Myxococcus xanthus: one gene and its partner. Each later gene encodes a partner of the first gene's protein in a complex. Links are inferred from orthologs where the notes say so. Each region holds a gene or a part of one and is shown on either strand. Other genes may lie near its edges. The genes, in order: holB and dnaX.

Region 1 (10,464 bases):
GGGGCTGCACCTGACGAATGCCCTCCAGGTAGATGGACGCCATCTCCTCGATGCTGTCGGCCGGAGGCAGCTTGCCGTCCACGCCGCGCGCCTGGAGCCCGTAGAAGGGCTGCTCCTTGCCGAGCGTCTGCGCCAGCTCGCGGAAGTTGAGGACGTTGCCGCCCGCGCCGTGCACGCAGAAGAAGGGAAGGGCATTGCCGCCCTTCTGGATGGTGACCAGCGGAGACCATGCCTTCGGCGTCGCCTTGACGCCTGGGGCCTGCGCGGCCGGCGTCGCGTCACCCGGAGCGGCGTCCGGCGTGAAGGGAATCCCGGCGGCCTCCCGCACCAGCGCGGCGCACTGCTCCAGCGTGGGGGCCTCGAACAGCGTGGCGAGCGTCAGGTCCGCGCCCAGCGTCTTCTTGATGCGCGCGAACAGGCGCACCGCGATGAGCGAGTGTCCGCCCAGTTCGAAGAAGTTGTCCTTGAGCCCCACCTTCGGCGCACCGAGCAGCTGCTGCCACAGCTCCGCCAGCTTGCGCTCCACGTCGTCGCGTGGGGCATCCGCGGCCGCCACACCGGACGGCGCGCCTGCCTGGGCCGTGGCCGCGGCCGCCGCGGGCTTCGCCTCCTGCTTCGGGCGCATGCGGGCCGCGAGGGTGTGCAGGTCCATGGAGCTGACGAAGAGCGCGGGCGTGTCCTTGAGGGCCAGCGCGCGCAGGAAGGCGTCCTGACCTTCCGCCGGCTTGATGCCCAAAGGCAGCCAGCTCTCCAGCAGTGAGCCCTTCTTCTGAGGCGAGCGGCCGAAACGCCGCGCCTCGACGGACGCGACGAGGTAGCCCTCGATGGCGCAGAAGACATTCCCGTCCGTGTCGGTGAGCGTGACGTCGAGCAGCGCGCCGCGGCCTTCCTCCTGGCGCACGCGGACGTGGCTCAGCGCAACTTGGGGCCAGGGGCCCCAGACCTGGAGCTGCCGGTAGGAGACGGGCACGTGCAGCTTCCCCGGCTGCCCCGCGTCGGGGAGCAGGGAGAAGGCAAAGCCGGAGGCGATGTCCAGCAGCCCGGGCGGAATCCCGTACGTCGACAGGTCCTCTCGGTAGGCGGCGGGCAGCTCCAGACGGCCCAGGGCCTCGGACGTGCCGAAGCCCGCGCTGCGCAGCACCTTCCAGCGCGGACCGAACGCGATGAGCGCGTCCTGCGGCAGGGACTGTTCGCCCTCGCCGAAGGTCAGCGGCCGCTCACCGCAGCGGGCTTTCGCCGCGGACACGTTCAGCGCCGCGGGACGCTGGCCCGTGGCCTGGTGGAGCCGCGCGGTGGCGTGCTCCGTCCACGCGTTGCCGGCCGCGCGGCTGCGCACGCGGAAGGTGATGCCGTCGCCCTCCGGCGCCAGCCCGATCTCCACCTCCCGTACCTCGCCGTCCGGGACGTCCAGCGGCGACACCAGCGAGAGCTGCGACAGCTCCAGCGGCTCGCCAGGACGCGCCAGCGCCCAGGCGGCGCGGGCCAGCTCGACGTAGGCCGTGCCGGGGAGGACGGGGCCTCCGCCGCGCATGCGGTGCTCATCCAGCACCCAGTGGGCCTTCGCGTCGTAGATGGCGCGGAAGACGTGGTGCCCTTCGGGGGCCTCCACGCGCCGCTGGAGCAGCGGGTGGCTGACGGACTCACCGGGCGGCAGCTGCGGCGCGAGCTGCGCCGCGGCCATGCCGACCTCCTGCCAGACGCCCCAGCCCAACGCGAGCGCGCGCTTCGCGATGCCCGTGGCCTCCAGCCGCGTCGCCTGCGCCAGCAGGTACGCGTTGGCGGCGACGTAGTCCACCTGCCCCGGGGGCCCGAGCCACGCGCTCGTCGACGCGAAGCTGACGAAGAAGTCCAGGGCCGCGCCTTGCAGCGCCTCTTCCAGCGCGAGCGCCCCCATCGCCTTGGGCGCGAGCACCCGCAGGGCAGAGTCGCGTGTCTTCGCCTCCAGCGGCCCGTCCTCGAGCGTGCCCGCCGCGTGCACCACGCCATGCAAGGCGCCGAAGCGCTCCCGCACCTGGGCGATGGCCGCGCGCAGCTGGCCGGCGTCGGTGGTGTCCGCCTTGAGCAGCAGCACCTGCGCGCCAAGGCCTTCCAACGTGCGCTGAAGCTCCGCGTGTGACGTGCTGGCCGCCGACCGCGATACCAGCGCGAGCCGGGCCTTCACCTTGCGAGCGAAGAGCTCCGCGAGCGTGCGGCCGATGCCGCCCAGGCCGCCCGTGATGAGGTAGACGCCCTGGTCGCGCAGTGGCGTCGGGCCCTCGTCCAGCGCCGTCCGCTCCACCACCTGCACCAGCCGGCGTCCACCGCGCAGCGCCACCGGCGCCTCGACGTCCGGACGCAGCAGCTCGTCCGCGAGCTCCCGCGCCTGGCCCATCACGTTGACCACCAGCTGCAGGTCCACCACGCGGGCCTTGAGCTCGGGAAGCTCCTTCGGACCCACGAGCAGCGGACCGAAGCTGAGCGCCTGCTCGGGGCTCGTGGCGTGTCCTTCGGCGGGCAGGGCCTCCTGGGTCACCCGCATGTAGCGCAGGCCCGGCGGCAGCGACTCGGAGGTCAGGGACTGCATCAGCGCCAGCGGCGTGATGAAGTACCGCGACACCGAGCGTTCCCAACCCAGCGGGGCCATGTCCCGGCCGGTGACGTCCACGATGCGAGGCGGCACGCGCCCCTCGGCGCCCAGCGCATCCCAGAGCGCTTCCCAGTCCTCGCGCGCGTCGAACCGCAGGGTGAAGTGACCCTCGTCCGCGCGGCCAAAGGCATCGCCCGGCAGCACGCGCATCACCTGGGCGCCGCGCGCCGACAGCTCGCGAGCCAGCTCGCTGAGCAGCAGGTGCTGCTCGCCAACGAGGAGCCAGCGCTCGTTCTCCGCCGGTGCCTCGGGCGCCGCGCCGGCCTGCTCGCGGAAGCGCGGCACGTAGCCCCATCGCGACACGTTCTCTTCACGCACCAGCGGGCGCTCACCCTCGCGCCGCGCCATGAAGGTGCCGCTGCCCGGCTCCACCCAGTGGCGCTCACGCTCGAAGGCATATGTGGGCAGCGCCACGCGGCGCCGCTTCTGGCCATCGAAGAGCGCCGCGGCGTCCAGGTCCACGCCCGCGGCCCAGAGGCGGCCGAGCGCGAGCTGGAAGAACGCCAGGTCCGCCACGGTGTCGTTGGGGTGCCGCAGAGACGGCACCAACTGCTCGGCCTGCGGCTTCTCCACCTGGGCGCGCAGCAGCTGCGTCAGCGTCTGGCCGGGACCGACCTCCAGGTAGACGCGCGCCTTGTCCGCCAGGAGCACGCCCGCGCCCTCGGCGAAGCGCACCGGCTGACGCAGGTGCCGCACCCAGTAGTCGGGCGACGTGGCCTCCTCGGGCGTCACCCATGCCCCGGTGACGTTGGAGATCCACGGTCCGGTGGGCTTGGAGAAGCGCACCGTGCCGAGGAACTCTCGGAAGGGCGCGAGGATGGGCTCCAGCATGCGCGAGTGCGCGGCCACGCGGATGTGCAGCCGCCGCGCCTCCACCTCGCGGGCCTTGAGCTGGGCCTCCAGCGCTTCGATGGCGGCCACTTCACCGGAGACGAGGCACAGCCCCGGTGCGTTGTGCGCGCCCAGGTCCAGGCCCTCGCCCAGCAGCGGCTTCAACTCCGCCTCGGGCATCTCCACGCTGAGCATCGCGCCCGCGGGGAGCTGGTCGAAGAGGCGGCCACGGCAGGCGACGATGCCCAGCGCGTCCTTCACCGAGAACACGCCGTTGAGCTGGGCGCAGGCGTACTCGCCCATGCTGTGGCCCATGCAGGCCTGCGGCGTCAGCCCCCGCGCCTTCCACAGCGCGGCCAGCGACAGCTCCACGGACAGCAGCGCCGGCAGCGCGTAGGTGGCCTGCTCCAACTGGGCGCGGGCCTCCTTCTCGGCGCCGGCCTCCGGGAAGAGCAGGGGACGCAGCTTCAGCGACTGGTGCTGTTCGAGCAGCGACAGGCACTCATCCAGCGCGCGGCGGAACACGGGCTCCTGCTCGTAGAGGCCCTTCGCCATGCCCGGGTACTGCGCGCCGCCGCCCGGGAAGAGGAAGACGACGGAGCGGCCTTCCGCCTCAGTCTGTGCCTGGGCCGTCCGTGCGGCCTCCGGCTGCGACAGCAGGCGCACGGCCTCCTCGCGCGACGACGCCACCACGGCGCGGCGATGCGCGAAGCGGCGGCGGCCCGCGAGCAGCGTGTACGAGGCGTCACCCAGGTTCGGCGCGTCCGCTTCACCCAGCCGCGTGGCCAGCCGCTGGGCGGCGCGCTCCAGGGCGGCGGGGGTGCGCGCGGACAGCCAAAGCGTTTCGAAGGGACGCGCGGAGGACGTCTGCGGCTGCGCGGGCGCCTCCTCCAGGATGACGTGCGCGTTGGTGCCGCCCACGCCCAGCGAGTTCACCGCCGCCCGGCGCGGACGGCCCTTGGTCGCGGCCCAGTCGCGGAGCGTCGCGTTCACGCTGAAGGGCGAGCGCGCGAAGTCGATTTGAGGGTTGGGCTTCTCGAAGTGCAGCGTGGGCGCCATCTGCTTGTGGCGCAGCATCTGGACGACCTTGACGAAGCTCGCCACGCCCGCGGCCGTGTCCAGGTGGCCGATGTTCGTCTTCACCGAGCCGATGCGGCAGAACCCGCTCTTCTGCGTCTGCGTGCGGAAGGCCTGGGTGAGGGCGGTGATTTCAATCGGGTCGCCCACCGGCGTGCCGGTGCCGTGGCATTCGATGTAGTCGATGGAGTCGGCGCTGATGCCGGAGACGTTGAGCGCCTCCACGACCGCGTCCGCCTGTCCGTCCACGGACGGCGCCAGGTAGCCCACCTTGCGCGCGCCGTCGTTGTTCACCGCGCTGCCCTTCACCACCGCGTAGATGGTGTCGCCATCCGCCAGCGCATCCTCCAGGCGGCGCAGCACGACGACGCCCGCGCCGCTGCCGAAGAGCGTGCCCTGCGAACGATGGTCGAACGCGCGGCAGTGCCCGTCCGGTGAGAGGATTTCCCCCTCCTGGTACAGGTAGCCCCGGTAGTGCGGCAGCTCCAGCGTGACGCCGCCCGCCAGCGCCAGGTCGCACTCGCGCGCCAGCAAGCTCTGGCAGGCGGAGTGGATGGCGACGAGCGACGTGGAGCACGCTGTCTGCACGTTGAGGCTGGGCCCGCGCAGGTCCAGGCAGTACGACACGCGCGTGGTGAGAAAGTCCTTGTCGTTGCCCGTGTGCCGCACCAGGAACAGGCCCACCTGTTCCATCAGCTGCGGGTTGGTGAAGAGGTTGTAGGGCATGTACGCGTTCATGCCCGAGCCGCCGAACACGCCGACGGGCCCCTTGAAGCGCTCCGGCGGATGGCCGCTGTGCTCCAGCGCTTCCCAGCACACCTCCAGGAAGTGGCGGTGCTGCGGGTCCATGAGGGACGCCTCGCGCGCGCTGAAGCCGAAGAAGCCCGCGTCGAAGTCCTCCAGGCCCTCGTACACCATGCCCGACTTCACGTAGTTCGGGTCCTGGAGCAGCGCCGGGTCCACGCCCGCGCTCAAGAGCTGCGCGTCACTGAAGTGCGTGACGGACTCGACGCCGTCGCGCACGCGGCGCCAGAACGTGTCCACATCGCGCGCTCCAGGCAGTCGCGCGGCCATACCTACCACCGCGATGTCTGGAGAATCCGAAAGCCCTTCAGCGTCTTCCGTCATGACAGTAGTCCTGGAAAGTACCGCTTCCAGCAGTTCAAATCAGCACAGTATGAGGCGGGTCGAACCTGCCCCAGCTTTGGAACCGGAGTACCGAGGTCTGTCACGGCATCCCCCCCGCTGCGTTCAGCCTACTCGTGTGTGGCGTTGAGCCCGAATATCTGGCGCAGCCGTCCGAGTATACGGCCGACCTCGGCGGGAATGGCGTCGCTGCTCGTGCCGCTCGCTTCCGCCACCGCGCGCAGCTGGGTCCGCCGCTGGGCAAGCATGGAGGAGAGCTGCCGGGCCAGGCCGGGGTACTCCGCGAAGAGGCGGGCGAAGGTGGGTCGGTCTACTTCGAGGAGCAACGAGTCCTCCACCGCCACCACCGTGGCCGAACGGCGCTCTCCCGTCAGCAGGCACATCTCTCCGAAGTAGCTGCCCCGGCCCAGGCGGGTGACTTCCGACTGGGACTTCCCCGTGCGCACGCTCACCTCGCCGGAGGCGAGCACGTAGAATGTCCGCCCCTCCTCGCCCTCCTGGATGATGCGCTCGCCGGCGCCGAAGCGGCGCACCAGTGACTCCTGCCGCAGCCGGTCCAGCTCCTCCGTGTCCAGCGTCTGGAAGAGGTCCACGGCGCCCAGGAGGTTGCGGATGGTGTCCTCGGACAGCTCCGTGCGCGCCGTCTCCTGTCGCACGTGCACCGTGCGCTGGGCGTAGGGAATCTCGATGTTCTCCCGGCGCAGCCGGTACCACAGGCGAGAGTGGAGGTCCTCCTTCACCGCGTCGGACTGGCCGTACTCGGCGATGAAGAAGCGCACCATGTAGCGGATGGCGGAATCCTCGTAGGTCAGCGTGCGCGCGATGGGCGACGGCTCCGGGAGGATGAGCGGGGTTTCCCGCATCGTCTCCAGCAGCGCGTGTTTGACCTGGTTGGGCGCGGCGTCCCGAGACAGGCGGAACTCCACGTCGATGCCGACGGGGTTCAGGTCCTGGGTGAAGTTGAGGACCAGCTCCTTGGCCACCATGCTGTTGGGCAGCGTGATGACCTCGCGGCGGAAGTTCGCCAGGCGGATGGAGCGCCAGCCGATGAAGACCACGCGTCCGGTGTGTGTGCCGATGCGGATGAAGTGGCCGACCTCGAAGGGGCGGTCCAACTGGAGGGACAGGCCCGCGAAGAGGTTGCCCAGCGTCTCCTGGAGCGCCAGACCGATGACCACCGACAGCACCGCGGACGTGGCCACCAGGCCCGCCAGGTCCACGTTGAACTGGGTGCGCAGGAGCGGCAGCACCGCCAGTGGGTACAGCGTGAAGTCGATGACGTTGCGCAGGATTTTCGGTGTGCCCACCGCCGGCGCGCGCAGCCGGATCAACTTCAGCGCCAGGGCCACGCTGGCGCGGATGCCACCGAAGGTGAACATCAGCATCCAGCTGACCTGGAGCGCCTTCTGCAGGCCCTCTGGCGCCGTCGCGGGCAGGGCCCATGTGGCCAGCCGGAGGACGATGAACGCGATGAGGAGCCGGATGGCGCTCTTCAAATCCTGTCGCAGGTCGGCGTCATGGGAGGTGGCGCGCACCCCCATCAGCACGACGATGAGCAGCGCACCCACGGCCAGGGACAGATTGCTCTGAAGGAAGGGCAGCAAGGCGGGGGGAATGTCTCCCGCCATCTCCACGGGGGTCAAGGCGGCCGTTGACGCGTGCCGCGTGAGCGGGGATACACGCGCCATGACGCTCGCAACGGTACTCGGACAGCCCCGCGCGGTGGACGCCCTCCAGGCGGCCTTGCGCAGCGGCGCGGTCCACCACGCGTACCTCTTCGCCGGGCCGGAAGGGGTGGGCAAGGAGCTGGCGGCGGTCGGGCTGGCCCAGGCCCTCACGTGCCCCGAGCAGCCAGACGTGGGCTGCGGCGCCTGCGCGAGCTGCCAGCGGGTGGAAAGGGGCCTCCACCCGGACGTCACCTGGGTGATGCCAGACGATGAGCGGGTGTCCCGCGGACTGGCGGGCCGGTCCGACTTCACTGGGACACCTAGCCGGGAGCTGCGCGTGGAGCAGGTGCGCCAGCTTCAGGAGCGCATCGCCCTGCGCGGCCTGGAGTCGCGCCGCAAGGTGGCGCTCATCGTCTCCGCCCAGACGATGAACGTGCAGGCGCAAAACGCGTTCCTCAAGACGCTGGAGGAGCCGCCCTCGGACACCACCCTCATCCTGGTGGCCAGCGCCATTGACCGGCTGCTGCCCACCATCCGCAGCCGGTGCGGCAAGGTGCACTTCGGCCCGCTCCCGGTGGACATGGTGGCCCAGCGCGTGGCCGAGGCGCGCAAGCTGGACGCGGAGACGGCCAAACTCGCGGCGGTCATGGCGGGTGGCAGCCTGGGCCGGGCCATGGCGCTGGATGTGGACGCGCTGTCGCGGCGCAAGGACATCGTCACCGCCTTCGAGGCCCTGCGCGGCGAGGACGCCGTCGGCCTGCTGCGCTTCGCGGAGGCCCATGGTGGCTCGCGCGATGAGGCGGAGAGCACACTGGAGCTGCTGGCGCTGTGGACGCGTGACGTGGCGCTGGTGAAGGCAGGCCTGGAGTCGGGGCTGGCCAACCGCGACCTGGTGGAGCTGGCTCGGCAGGTCGCGGGCCGCACGTCCGACATCCTCCTGCACCGCCGGCATTCGCTGCTGGATGCGGCGCGGGCCTCCATTGCCCGGAACGGTGCGCCCCGGCTCCAACTGGAGCGGATGCTCATCGACCTGTTCACGGAGACGTCGCGATGAGCGCCAGTGACATGGATGACGTGCTGGCCAGCGTGAAGGGGGGCAAGGTCGCCCCGGTGTACCTGTTGGTGGGCGAGGAGTTCCTGGTCCGCAAGGGCGCTGACGAGTTGGTGAAGCTGCTCGTCCCCGACGCGGCCATGGGCCTCAACCTGGCCGTGTTGGACGCGGGCAGCCCGCGCGAGGTGGCGCAGGAGCTGGCCACGCTGCCGCTGTTCCCCGGCCGCAAGGTGGTGCTGGTCCGCGACCCGGAGTTCCTGGCGCCCAAGAAGGGGCGAGGGGACGCGCTGGGCAAGGCACGCGAGGCGTGGAAGGCGGGCAAGCGGAAGGAGGGCGCGCGGCGACTGTTGGCGCTGGCGGCCCGTGCTGGCTGGGGAGTGGAGCAGTTGGACCCGGGCACTCCCGGGGCGCCGTCCGTGGAGAAGTGGAAGGACGAGCTCAACGTCGAGCTGGCCGACGTGGACATCGCCTTCCTCAAGGAGGCGGCCGCCTTCTGCCGCGAGGAGCGTATCTCCGCGCCGGAGGGGGATGCCTCGGCGCTGCTGGACCTCATCCAGAAGGGCGTGCCGGCGGGCCATGCGCTGGTGCTGGCCGCGTCCGACATGGACGCCAAGAATCCGCTGGTGAAGCTGGCCCACGACAAGGGCTACGTCGTCGAGCGGAAGGTGGCGGCGCGTCACAAGGATCTGGACTTGACGGACATCGCCAAGGAGTTCCTGGCGCCCTTCAAGAAGAAGCTGGGCCCCGGTGCGCTGGACGAACTCAAGGAGCGCATTGGCGGGAACATCCGCCTGCTCCAGTCCGAGCTGGAGAAGCTGGCCACGTATTCGGAAGGGCCCGCCATTGAGCGGGCGGACGTGGCCGCGCTGGTCCACCACGCGCGCGAGGAGGAGTTCTTCGAGCTGTCCGAGGCGCTCCAGAAGCGCGACTTCGGCGGGGCGCTGTCCTACGCGAATGACGCCATGGGGCAGGGGACGCACGCGTTGCAGTTGCTGGGCGCGGTCGCCTCCATCGTCCGGGGCCTGCTGGAGAGCCATGAGTGGCTGTGGCGCTATGCGGGAGGCAATCCGCCTCGCACCGCGAAGGACGTGGAGGCGCGCGTCTTCCCCCGGCTGGAAGCGGAGCTGAAGGGCAGCAAGCGGAAGATGCCCAACGCGTGGGCGCTCACGTTCAGCATGAAGGCCGCGGCGGGCTATGAGCGGCGGGAGTTGCTGGGCGCGCTGGTGGCCTGCGCCGAGGCGGACCTGGCGCTGAAGTCGTCGGCGAACGGCCGGCTGGTCATCGAGCGGCTGCTGGCCACGGTGTGTGTGCGCCAGCACGGCGCGGGTTATTAGAGGAGGCGCATATGGCGGACAAGCGTCGTTTCGACCTCTTCGCGGACTTCCTGGTGGAGCGCTTCAACGCGCCGCGCGTCTTCGACGTGGCGGGCGGGCAGGGAAAGCTCAACGAGGCGCTGACGAAGCGAGGCCGCGCCGTCACCACCTTCGACCTGCGGCACAAGCATCTGCCCGTCACCTACGCCCAGCGCATCTTCACCCTGGAGGAGCCGTGTGAGGCGGAGCTGGTGGTGGGCATGCACCCGGATGGCGCCACCCGCATCATCATCCAGTACGCGGCGGCGCACCGGCTGCCCTTCGCCGTGGTGCCGTGCTGCTCGGACAACGGCATGCCCTACAACCCGTGGATGCGGCACCTGGCCGAGCTGGCTCGCGAGTCGGGCTTCACCTCCGTGGAGGAGGTGAAGCTCTCCATGGACGGGCGGGCCCGCGTCATCGTGGGCGAGCATGGCGCCGCTGCGCCTTGAAGGCGCCGGAGTCCCCGCCGCCTGTCACTCGGTGGGCCCGGTCAGCAGGCCCGTGACGTCCTTCCACGGCCCCTGACACGGTGCTGTGTCCGAGGCGAGGTAGTGCCCGACGCGCCCCGGCGCCAGCGCCACCACGGCGGACGAGCGTGTCCCGTAGAGCGGCGTATGGATGCAGAGCGCCTGGAGCCGTTGCAGGAAGTCGCGGGGCAGGTCCTCGCCCGCGCCTGGGGGCGGAATCAGCTCCTCGGCGGGAAGGGTCGGG
Region 2 (10,329 bases), 1.0 Mb from region 1 along the record:
ATCCGAAGGCCGGAGGTTCGAATCCTCCAGGGAGCGCCACTTCTTTCGAGCAGTTCTCCATGAGTGACGAAGCTTTCATGCAGCAGGCGCTATCGCTCGCGCGGGAAGCAGCGGAACTCGGAGAGGTCCCCGTAGGTGCGGTGGCGGTGTTCAACGGTGAAGTCGTTGGCGCTGGTTTCAATCGCCGCGAAGTGGACCGCAATCCGCTCGCTCACGCAGAAATGTTGGCAATGGATGCCGCAGCCCGGAAAATCGGTGCCTGGCGGCTCTCGGGTGTCACCCTGTATGTGACGCTTGAGCCATGTGCCATGTGCGCCGGAGGTCTGGTGCAGTCTCGCGTGACACGACTCGTTTTCGGTGCCTTCGATCCGAAAGCGGGTGCGGTGGGTTCGCTGTACAACCTGGTCGAAGAGCCTCGACACAATCACCGGCTCCAAGTCACGAGTGGTATCCTGGCGGACGAGAGTCGCCTGCTTTTGAAGACGTTTTTCGGGCGCTTGCGCGCGAAGAAACGTGACAATTGAATACTGGAGAGCTGGCCGAGTGGTCGAAGGCACCTGACTCGAAATCAGGCATACCGGTAACGGTATCGTAGGTTCGAATCCTACGCTCTCCGCTCCAGATTTTTGGAGAGGTGGCCGAGCGGTTGAAGGCGCACGCCTGGAACGCGTGTATATCTGAAAGGGTATCGTGGGTTCGAATCCCACCCTCTCCGTTGTTGTTTCTGCAGTACGTGGTTACATTCTTTATGGTCGGGACAACGTGGGGGCGTGAACCCCGCCAGGTCCGGAAGGAAGCAACGGTAGCGTACTTCCGCGTGTGTCCCGGCCGTCCTTTTTGAAGAGCCGGTGTCCTGTCAAGGGCACCGGCTCTTCGCCTTTGCGGGCTGGCCGCTCCCCTCCCCTACTCGCGGGAGAGAATCGTCTCGCGGCCCACCTTCCGGACGATTTGGAAGCCGCCGGCCTGGAGCTCGGCGAGCGCGCGGTCCTCGAAGGTGACGGCGCGGTTGAACGTCCTGTCCCGCAGCGCGCGTTGGAACGCGCCGTCGTGGGGCCAGTCACAGGTCAGCCAGGGAATCTGCTTCCCCAGGTAGAAGAAGCCGCCCGAGCCCCACAGGCCCTCATTGACGATGAGCAGCCCCCGCGCATTGCCCCGGGTGGCGGCGACAATCGCGCGGAACTGGTCTGCCCGCAGGTCCCCGGAGGGGAAGAAGGCGGCCGCGGTCATGCTTGCGACCAGCGCGAGTCCGGCCAGGCCCCACCGCCCGGCTGGCCGAGCAAGCTGGACGAGGCCCGCCGCCACGGGTGGCGCTGCGGCCAGCACGCCCAGCACCAGGCCAGGATAGAGGAAGCGCTCCTCCTTGTGCGCGGTGGTCAGGAGCACGCCGGTGTACACGGCGGCGCACCACAGCGGCAGGGACAGGGCGCGGTGCTGGCGAAGCGCGGCGATTCCCACGGGCACGGCGGCCCAGGCCCAGAGCGGCACGGCGGTGAGCAGCGGCTTCACGTAGAAGCTGGGTGCGTCCGCTCCGAACTGAGCCGCGGCCTTGCCCGAGAAGACGTTGAAGCGGGCATAGGCGAAGAAGGAGTGGAACGGCGAGCCCCACGTCGCCCAGTCCAGCGCGCCGAGCGCCACCGCCACGCCCAATCCTCCAGCGCACGTGAAGGCAAGCAGTCGCCACCGCCGCGCCGCCGCCAGCCACACCAGCGCCGCCAGGACGAAGATGGCCGACGGGTAACGGGCCACCACCGCCAGCCCCAGGGCCATGCCACCCACGAGCCCTGCCCTCGCGAGCCGCTCTCTCCGGTCCAGCGCCTCCACGGCGACGACGAGCAGCGAGGCGGAAATCGACTCGGCCATGGTGCGCCCCGCGAAGACGAGCAGTGGTCCATAGAGCCCCACGAGCAACGTCGACAGCAGGCCACCCGCGGTCCCCGCTCGGCGCTGGGCGAAGCGGTACGCGGCCCAGAGACTCCAGGCGTGCAAGGCCACCTGCGGAATGGCCACCACGACGCGGTAGGCCCGGGGGTGGGTGATGCCCAGCAGGTCCGCCAGCTTGAGGAAGCCAGCCAGGACGCCGGGCACGGCCCAGTTGCGGAGGCCGTCACGCCACTCCCAGGCCAGGACGCCGTAGCCGTGGACGCGCCACCAGGCGGGCTCCAGCGACTGGTACACCTCATCCGGGTGGATGCGGCCCAACTGCACCACCGCGATGAGGCCAGGCAGCAGCGCCACTGCCCCCAGCACCCAGCGCATCCAGTTCCGGACCGGCGCCACTTGGGGCGTGCCCCCGGGCGCCAGGGAGGTGGGCTCGGGTGTCGGGATGGAATCAGTGGGCGCGGCGAGAAGGGGGGCGGACACGGGCGCGGCCGACTCTTCCCGCCCACGTTCCCGGACGCAAGGTGTGAAGCGTTCGTCTGCCCGCCCTGGGGCCGAGCCCGACGGGGAGTGGAATCCCACCTCGTGGGAGGGCAACGACATGGATCATTCACGCCGCCGTGTTTAGATGACGCCCCCCATGAGCTACCTCGTTCTCGCCCGCAAATGGCGCCCACAGAAGTTCGACGACATGACCGGACAGGAGCACGTCGTCCGGACGGTCGCGAACGCCATCAAGATGGACCGGGTCGCGCACGCGTACCTGTTCTGTGGACCTCGTGGCGTGGGCAAGACGACGGCCGCGCGACTGCTCGCCAAGGCGCTCAACTGTGAGAAGGGCCCCACCGCCCAGCCCTGTGGCGAGTGCCGTGCCTGCACGGAGATTGCCGCCGGCACCAGCGTGGACGTCGCGGAAATCGACGGTGCCTCCAACAACGGCGTCGAGAACGTCCGCGAGATTCGCGAGAACGCGAAGTACCTGCCCCAGCGGGACCGGCACAAAATCTACATCATCGACGAGGTCCACATGCTGTCGGGAGCGGCGTTCAACGCGCTGCTCAAGACGCTGGAGGAGCCGCCCGGGCACGTGAAGTTCATCTTCGCGACCACCGAGGCGCACAAGCTCCCGGACACCATCCTGTCGCGGTGCCAGCGCCACAACTTCCGGCGGATTCCGGCGGCGCGGATGCTTCAGCGTCTCCAGGAGATCTGCAAGGCGGAGGGCGCTGGTATCTCCGACCGCTCGCTGTCGCTGGTCGTGCGCCAGTCTGAAGGCGGCATGCGCGATGCGCTGAGCCTCCTGGACCAGGTGCTCGCCTCGTGCGGCGCCAACCCCTCCGACGAGGAAGTGGCCGACGCGCTGGGCGCCATCGACCGGACGTTCGTGCAGGACTTCGCCGATGCGCTCGTCCACAAGGACGCGAAGCGGGTGCTGGAGCGGGTGGAGGAGGTCTTCAACCGTGGCCTGGACTTGAAGCGCCTGGCCGAGGAGCTGGCCTTCCAACTGCGGCATCTCTTCGTCACCAAGACGCTGGGCAAGGCGCCCGACGAGCTGGCCGAGTCCGAGCAGAAGGCGCTGATGGCGCTGGCCCAGGACGCGGAGGCCGCGCAGCTCACGCGCTTGTTCGACGTGGTGCACGGCTGCATCTGGGACGTGTCGCGTGCGGCCCAGCCTCGGCTGGCCCTGGAGATGGCGCTGCTCAAGGCCATCCAGTTGTCGCCGGGTGGTTCGATTCCCGAGCTGCTGGCCCGAGTGGACAAGCTCGCGGCGGGGATGGGTGAAGGTTCCGCGAAGTCGAACGCTGGAGCGCCGGGAGGTCGCTCCAGTCCCGCGAACTTTCGCGCCTGAGGCACGACACGACGCTTCCGTGATGCAGGCGGCTGCCCCGGCTCCACGTCCGTGGGATGCGAGGGGTGCGCCCGTGGGGCAGGCGCCTGTTCGCGTCAGCGAGCCGCCAGCGCCGACGGCGGCCGTGCGCGAGGAAGAGCCGCCGCGCATGGGCCACGCTGGCGCCATGCGCCAGGACGAGCCTCCTCGTTTTGCACCTCCCGACGCCATGCGTCCGGACGAACCGTCACGGCCCGGGCCCCACATGGACGGCCTGTCACCGTCAGCGGCCCGTCCCCTGTCGTTCCTCCGCAACGGCAGCGGCGCCACACCGTCCCCGCAGGGCTACCAGGCCACGCAGATGGTCCCCTCCGGCCCGGTGATGGAGGGACTTTCACCTTCCGCCGCGCGCCCGCTCTCGTTCCTCCGCAATGGTGGCTCGGTCCAGGCGCCCACGGCCCCGACACCCCCGCCCTCCGTGCCTCCCGCGGGCGCCACCCCACTGTCGCGCACCACCGAGCCCGCGCCATCGGTCCGCGTCACCAACATCCGCCGGCCCGAGCCCATCGCGCCGCCGGAGCCGCCGCCCTACGCGGAGGAAGAGGACGCGCGCTACTACCCCGAGGAGAACTCCCCCGAAGGCTGTGCCTCCGGCGAGTGCCTCCCCGAAGTCGCCGCCGCGCCGCCCCCCCCGCCGGCGCCCGAGCCCGTCATCCACCACGAGCCCGAGCCCGAGCCGCCCCCGCCGGCCCCTGTCACCCGCTCCCGGGACAACCCCAACCTGCCCCTCACCGAGCGTTGGCGGGCCGCCGTGGAGACGGTGAAGGCCTCCCATCCCCGGCAGGGCGCGGCGCTCTCCAACGGGCGATTGATGTCCATGAAGAACGGCGAAATCGTCCTCGGCTTCCTGCCCGTGGCCGGCTTCCACCGCATGGCCGTCAACTCCACCGCGGGCAAGGCCGCCGTGGACAAGGCCCTGGCCGAGCACTTCGGCCGCCCGGTGAAGCTCACCATCCAGGATGCGTCTCCGGACGACCCTCGTCTGGGTCCCAGTCTGGCCGATCAGGACGCACAGACGCGCGCTGCCCACGAGAAGAGCACGGACAGCAAGGTCCGCAGCCACCCCGCCGTCCGGGCGGTGCTCAAGTTCCTGGGAGGCGAAATCGAACACATCCAGGTCTACGAGCCCGAGCGCCCCGGGGCCGTGCCAGCGGACGACACCTCCGACGACAGCGCCTGACAACCGCCTCGCGCAACGGTAGGGTGGCGCCCCATTCCACGCCGGGGCGGGGCCATGTCCGTGGCGCCCGCTCCCACGAGCACCGAGGAAGCATATGCCTGGCGTCGACCTGAACTACTTCATCCGGCAGGCGAACAAGCTGACGGAGAAGATTGAAGAGCGGAAGCAGCAGCTGGCGGAAGAGAGCGTGGAAGCCAAGGCCGGTGACGGCCGGGTCACCGTCGTCGCCAACGGCATCCAGGAGATCCGCAGCATCAAGATCGACAAGGAAGCCATCGACCCCAACGACACGTCGATGCTCGAGGACCTCATCACCGCCGCGGTGAACGCCGCCCTGGCGAGCAGCCGTCAGCACATGCAGCGCGAGCTCGCGAAAATCTCCGGCGGCGTCAAAATCCCCGGCATTACCTGATACCGGATGACCCCCGATCCGCTGAATCGACTCGTCGCCCAGTTGGCGAAGCTGCCGGGCATCGGCGAGAAGACCGCGCAGCGCCTCGCGTTCCACATCCTGCGGGCGCCGGGTGAGTATGCCGCGGAGCTGTCGCAGGCCATTCGCGAGGTGAAGGAGAAGGTGCACCTGTGCGTGCGCTGCTTCTCCCTCACCGACGCGGAGACCTGCAACTTCTGCCGGGACGCACGGCGCGACGAGCGCGTGCTGTGCGTCGTGGAGACGTTCGCCGACCTGATGGCGCTGGAGCGCACCCGTGAGTTCAAGGGCCGCTACCACGTCCTGCACGGCGTGCTGTCTCCCCTGGAGGGCGTGGGCCCCGAGCAGCTCCGCATCCGCGAGCTGCTGGAGCGCCTCAACGACAGCCGGGTGGAGGAACTCATCCTCGCCACCAACCCGGACATCGAGGGCGAAGCCACCGCGCTCTACCTGACGCGCCTGCTCAAGCCCATGGGCCTGCGCGTCACCCGCATCGCCCAGGGCCTGCCCATGGGCGGCGACCTGGAGTTCGCCGACCAGGCCACGCTCGCCAAGGCACTCTCCGCCCGCCGCGACCTGTAGGCCACTCGCGGTGGCGGCGCGAGCCTCCTCGCGCCGCTACTGCGTCACCCGCCACGAGAAGGGCATCACCACCGTGACCTCCTGGTCCCGGTGAGGCGGGAAGCGAAGGCGCTCCGCCTGGGCCTCCAGGCAGCGGCCCACGCCCGACGAAGCCAACGGTCCCCGCGTCCCCGCCCGCACCTTGCCCGACGAGACGATGGTGAGCTGCACCTGCACCTCGCCCTGGCTCGAAGGCAGGTCCGCCTTGTAGCGCTCGAAGCACGTGGTGATGCGCGCCCGTCCACGCGAGACGACACGCTGCACATCGTCGATGCCCAGCGTCACCCGCTTCTGCGACGAGGCCTTCTTCGACCGCACAGGTGCCGCGTCCGCCACTTCTTCATCCGCATCCGGCTCGACATCGGACGCAGTGCCAGCAAGTCCGGCTTCGTCCGTCTCCGTCGCGTCAGCGGCATCCACGGGTGGCGGCGCCGAATCCGTCACGGCCACGTCGCCACCCGCCCCATTGGCCACGGCTTCCGGCAGAGAACCGGCCTGAGCGGCAGCATCCTCCGGTGCCACGGCCTCCACGACGGGCGCCGTGGCCGGCACCAGCGACACCGAAGCGGGCGTCGTCACCCACTGCCGATATCCAACGATGCCCGCCGCCGCCAGCATCAGGCCGCCCGCCAATCCCACCGCCAGCGTACGCCAGCGTCGGCCTCCGGCCGTGGTGGCGGGCTCCGGCGACGTCGGCCCACGTGAAGCCGAGCCATGGGCAGGCACGCCCGGCGAGGAAGGCCGCATGGACATGCCGGGGCGCTGGGCGGACGTGGCGTCCCCCTCCCGGGCAAGCACGCCATACAGGTTCGTCCCGTGCGTCTCCGCACCCGGCGCCTGCCCCTGCGCCCCTGCCGCGGCGCCTCCGTACGTCGCGGTGAGCGTGGCCAGCGTGGGAATGCGTGAGCGCTCGGTGAAGCGCTCCTCACCAAAGTGCCCCTTCAAGAAGGCGCCGAGCGGCATCGCGCCCGAGCCACTGAGATGCTCCGAGAGGAACGTCTCCAGCGCGTCCGCGAACGCCTCCGCGGTGGGGTAGCGGTCCTCCGGCTTGAAGGCCATGGCCTTCAGGAGGATGGCCTCCAGTTCCTCGGGCAAGTCCGGCCGCAGCTCGCGCGGCGGCTTGAGCTCGCCCTGCAGCAGCGCGTTGAGCACCGCCAGGTCGTTCTCCCGGGAGAAGGGCCGCACATGGGTGAGGGCCTCATACAGGCTCACGCCCAGCGCGAAGACGTCCGCGCGGCGGTCCACCTCCTTGCCGCGAGCCTGCTCCGGCGCCATGTACATGTACTTGCCCTTCACCACGCCAGTGCGCGTGTTGACGAGCCGCGACTCGGCCTTGGCGATGCCGAAGTCCAGCACCTTCACCTGCCCCTGGTACGTCAGATACAGGTTCGACGGAGAGATGTCGCGGTGGACGACGTTCAGCGGCTGCCCGGCCTCGTTGGTGAACTCGTGCGCGAAGTGCAGCCCGCGCGCCGCGTCGATGAGGACGCGCAACACGATGGGGAGCGGCACGTAGTGGCGCTTGCGTCCGGCCAGCCGCAGCGTCGTGGAGAAGTCCTCGCCCGCGAGGTACTCCATGCAGATGTAGTAGCAGCCCTCCGCGAAGCCCAGCTCCTGAATCTGCACGATGTTCGGATGGGCCAGCTTCGCCGCCAGCCGCGCCTCGTCCCGGAACATCTCCACGAAGTCGGGGTTGTTCGTCAGGTGCGGCAGCATCCGCTTGATGACGACGTTGCGCTCGAAGCCGTCGGCGCCCAGCAGCTTGGCGAGGAAGATTTCCGCCATGCCGCCTTCGGCCAGCTTTCGCACGAGCACGTACGGGCCATAAGGCTGAAGCAGGGGCACAAGGCTCGCTTCCGTCACAGGCAGGGTCGTCTGGGGGGGGGACATCCTCACGGCCCTCGCTGTTTCAGAGTGCGCACCGTATGGACCGCCGGGGCACCAGGACGCGTCATCTTAAACACCAATACGGGCGGCGAGCCCACCGGCTCCACCCAGGTGTTGAACCGGTGCTTGCCATCCAGCGCCACCGGGCGTCCATTGATGGACAGGCGGGCGTCCACGGGGGCGACACCGGCCGCGCGCACCTTCGCGCCCGCGGCCTGCCCGTTGCGCGGTGTGGACACCATGAGCACCGGCACCGAGTTGTCGTAGACCAGTTCCAGCTTGTTCATCCGTCCCCCCTTGAGCTGTGCACCCGTGGCGGAAAGCGGCGTGACGGACCAGAGGTAGTTGCCCTCGCTCAGCGCACCGGCGTCCAGCGCGGCGCGAGTCTCCGTCACGGTGCGTTCGGCCACCGGCGTATCCAATGTCCCCGCGCGGTACACGGCCACACGGTAGCGCGCCGCGGAGGTCTCCGCGGCATAGGTGAAGGTCACCGCCGGGGGCTTGTCCTGGTAGAAGATGGTCGTCTTCTCCGGCCCCTCGGGCACCACGTTGCGCACCCGCGCCAGCGAGCGCACCGCGCGCTCCGGCGCGAACGACGCGCTGCCCGACACCTGCGTCCCATCCTTGCGGCGCACCCGCCAGTGGAGCACGCCGCGCACCGGCGCCGGCACGTTGATGAAGGGACGGTACACCGTGCCTGACAGCACCGGCCGCGTGAAGGCCGCGTCCTCCGCGACCTCCACCGTGGCCTCGCCCTCCCCTTCCCAGGTGATGGCCACATCCTGCAGCCCTGGATGGAACACCTCCGCGCCGTCGACGACGCCCAGGGCCAGTGGCGCGGGCGCGAGCGGCTCGACGCGTGGCGCCTGCGCGGAGGACGCATCCACCGTGGCGCGCTCACCCGCGCGCAGCGCCTGCCGGGCGGCTCCGCGGACCAGCGTCACCTGTCCGGTGAGGGCATCCACCAGATAGCCCGCGGCCGTGCGGCGCACCGCCAGCCGCGCTTCACCGCCGCCCTCCACCTGCAGCCCCGGCAGCACCAGCCGGCTGGTACGCCCTCGCGCGAGCTGCAGGTTCAGCCAGCCCCTCAACAAGTCGAAGCGCGCCTCGTCCGTGGCGCCACCCTGCTCCGCTGACGTCAGCACCAGCTCCGCGTCCGAGCCCAGTGACGCCACCGTGGCCGAGCCCTCCAGCGCCAGCACCGCGGAGCCTCCGCGCCGGGTGCGCACGCTGCCTCCCGGCGACAGCTCCTCGCCCTGCTTCGCCACCGGACGCCAGTCCGACGCCCCCTTGGCTCGCACCTCCGCGCGCCCTGCCGTCAGCCGTACCGCCACCGGAATCGGCGCCAGCTCCAGGACACGCGCCCCGCGAGCCACCAGCTCCGTCCGGCCGGACGTCGCCTCCACCGCGTCGCCTTCGGACGCGCGCAGCGTCTTGCCATCACGGCCCACGAACTCGATGGCGCCCAGCCGCACCTCGACGCGGCCCGCGTCCTCGGCCACCTGCACGCGCACCTCGCTGGGTTCATCCGCCCCCACGCGCGTGAGGCCGAAGGGCGTACGGATGGTCAGCGCCACCTTCGAGCCCTGGCCCGTGCGGTTCGCATCAGCGGGCACGCGCGACAACAGGATGCCGCGCTCCACTTGAAGCACGATGCCCCCCGAGTCCGAGCCCAGCGCGAAGCGTGCGTCCGGCCCCACCTCCACGGAACGGCCGTCCGGGAAACGCACCGTGGCCGCACCACCCGCGGCCGTCTCCACCGCGTCGCCCCCGTACAAGGGCCCCTCTTCGGCGGGCGCCTGCTTGCCACCTCGCTCCAGGCGCACGTCGCCGCTCAAGCCCTCCAGGCGGCCCAGCACCTCGCCAGCGCCCGCATCGACCACCGCCGAGGGCCCGGGAGGCGGCGCCACGGCGTCATCATCACACCCCGCGACGAGGAGCAGCAGGACCAGGAACCAACGACGCGGGGCACTCACCGTTTCCCCCTCGGGAAGAGGTCGACATTGAGGATGGTCCGCTCACCCTCGCGCAGGGTGATGACCTTCGTCTGGGACAGATGCCCTCGCGCGGAGATGGTGATGCGGTAGGTGCCACCCCGCACCTGGACATTGAAAGCCCCCTTCGCATCCGTGCGCGCGCGCACTCGGGCCTTCGTCATGAGGAGGGTCGCCGCCAATGGCTTGCCCCCTCGCACACTGCGAACCTGCCCCACCAGCGTGGCCCGCGTCCCCTTCTTTTCCGACGCCAGGGGTACCGACAGCGTGGACTCCTGCCCGGCGATGACCACCGCGGCTTCATCCACGGACCGGAAGCCGGAAGACGCCACCGCGACAGCCACGGGCCCCGAAGCCAGGTCCCTCACCACCACCTGCCCTGTCAGGTCCGTGCGCACCTGGGCTGTGCCCACCGACACGCGAACGTCCGGCAGCGGCGCGCCCGTCCGCG

The links.
Region 2: holB (region 1) and dnaX share a complex: the UniProt entries of both Bacillus subtilis proteins name them as parts of the DNA clamp loading complex. The link is inferred for Myxococcus xanthus from one-to-one orthologs.

The regions. Positions count from the first base shown.
Region 1 is NZ_CP017174.1:3,229,202-3,239,665, forward strand. The notes cover bases 6,385-9,383. They hold holB (DNA polymerase III subunit delta'), read left to right. Parts: upstream 6,385-7,366; coding sequence 7,367-8,401; downstream 8,402-9,383. Other genes in these bases: BHS09_RS13725 (mechanosensitive ion channel family protein), read right to left, coding at 6,385-7,368; holA (DNA polymerase III subunit delta), read left to right, coding at 8,398-9,383. In the rest of the region: BHS09_RS13720 (type I polyketide synthase), read right to left, coding at 1-5,662; more of BHS09_RS13725, read right to left, coding at 5,791-6,384; more of holA, read left to right, coding at 9,384-9,732; BHS09_RS13740 (hypothetical protein), read left to right, coding at 9,744-10,202; BHS09_RS13745 (NRDE family protein), read right to left, coding at 10,227-10,464. UniProt on the Bacillus subtilis protein: DNA polymerase III is a complex, multichain enzyme responsible for most of the replicative synthesis in bacteria.
Region 2 is NZ_CP017174.1:2,211,449-2,221,777, reverse strand. Bases 1,759-4,622 are described here. They hold dnaX (DNA polymerase III subunit gamma/tau), read left to right. Parts: upstream 1,759-2,518; coding sequence 2,519-3,727; downstream 3,728-4,622. Other genes in these bases: BHS09_RS09360 (DNA polymerase III subunit gamma/tau), read left to right, coding at 3,801-4,622; BHS09_RS09370 (glycosyltransferase family protein), read right to left, coding at 1,759-2,481. Also shown: tRNA adenosine(34) deaminase TadA, read left to right, coding at 60-524; more of BHS09_RS09370, read right to left, coding at 904-1,758; more of BHS09_RS09360, read left to right, coding at 4,623-4,946; BHS09_RS09355 (YbaB/EbfC family nucleoid-associated protein), read left to right, coding at 5,041-5,358; recombination mediator RecR, read left to right, coding at 5,365-5,958; BHS09_RS09345 (protein kinase domain-containing protein), read right to left, coding at 5,995-7,887; BHS09_RS09340 (FecR domain-containing protein), read right to left, coding at 7,890-9,860; BHS09_RS40040 (MSCRAMM family protein), read right to left, coding at 9,857-10,329. UniProt on the Bacillus subtilis protein: Part of the beta sliding clamp loading complex, which hydrolyzes ATP to load the beta clamp onto primed DNA to form the DNA replication pre-initiation complex.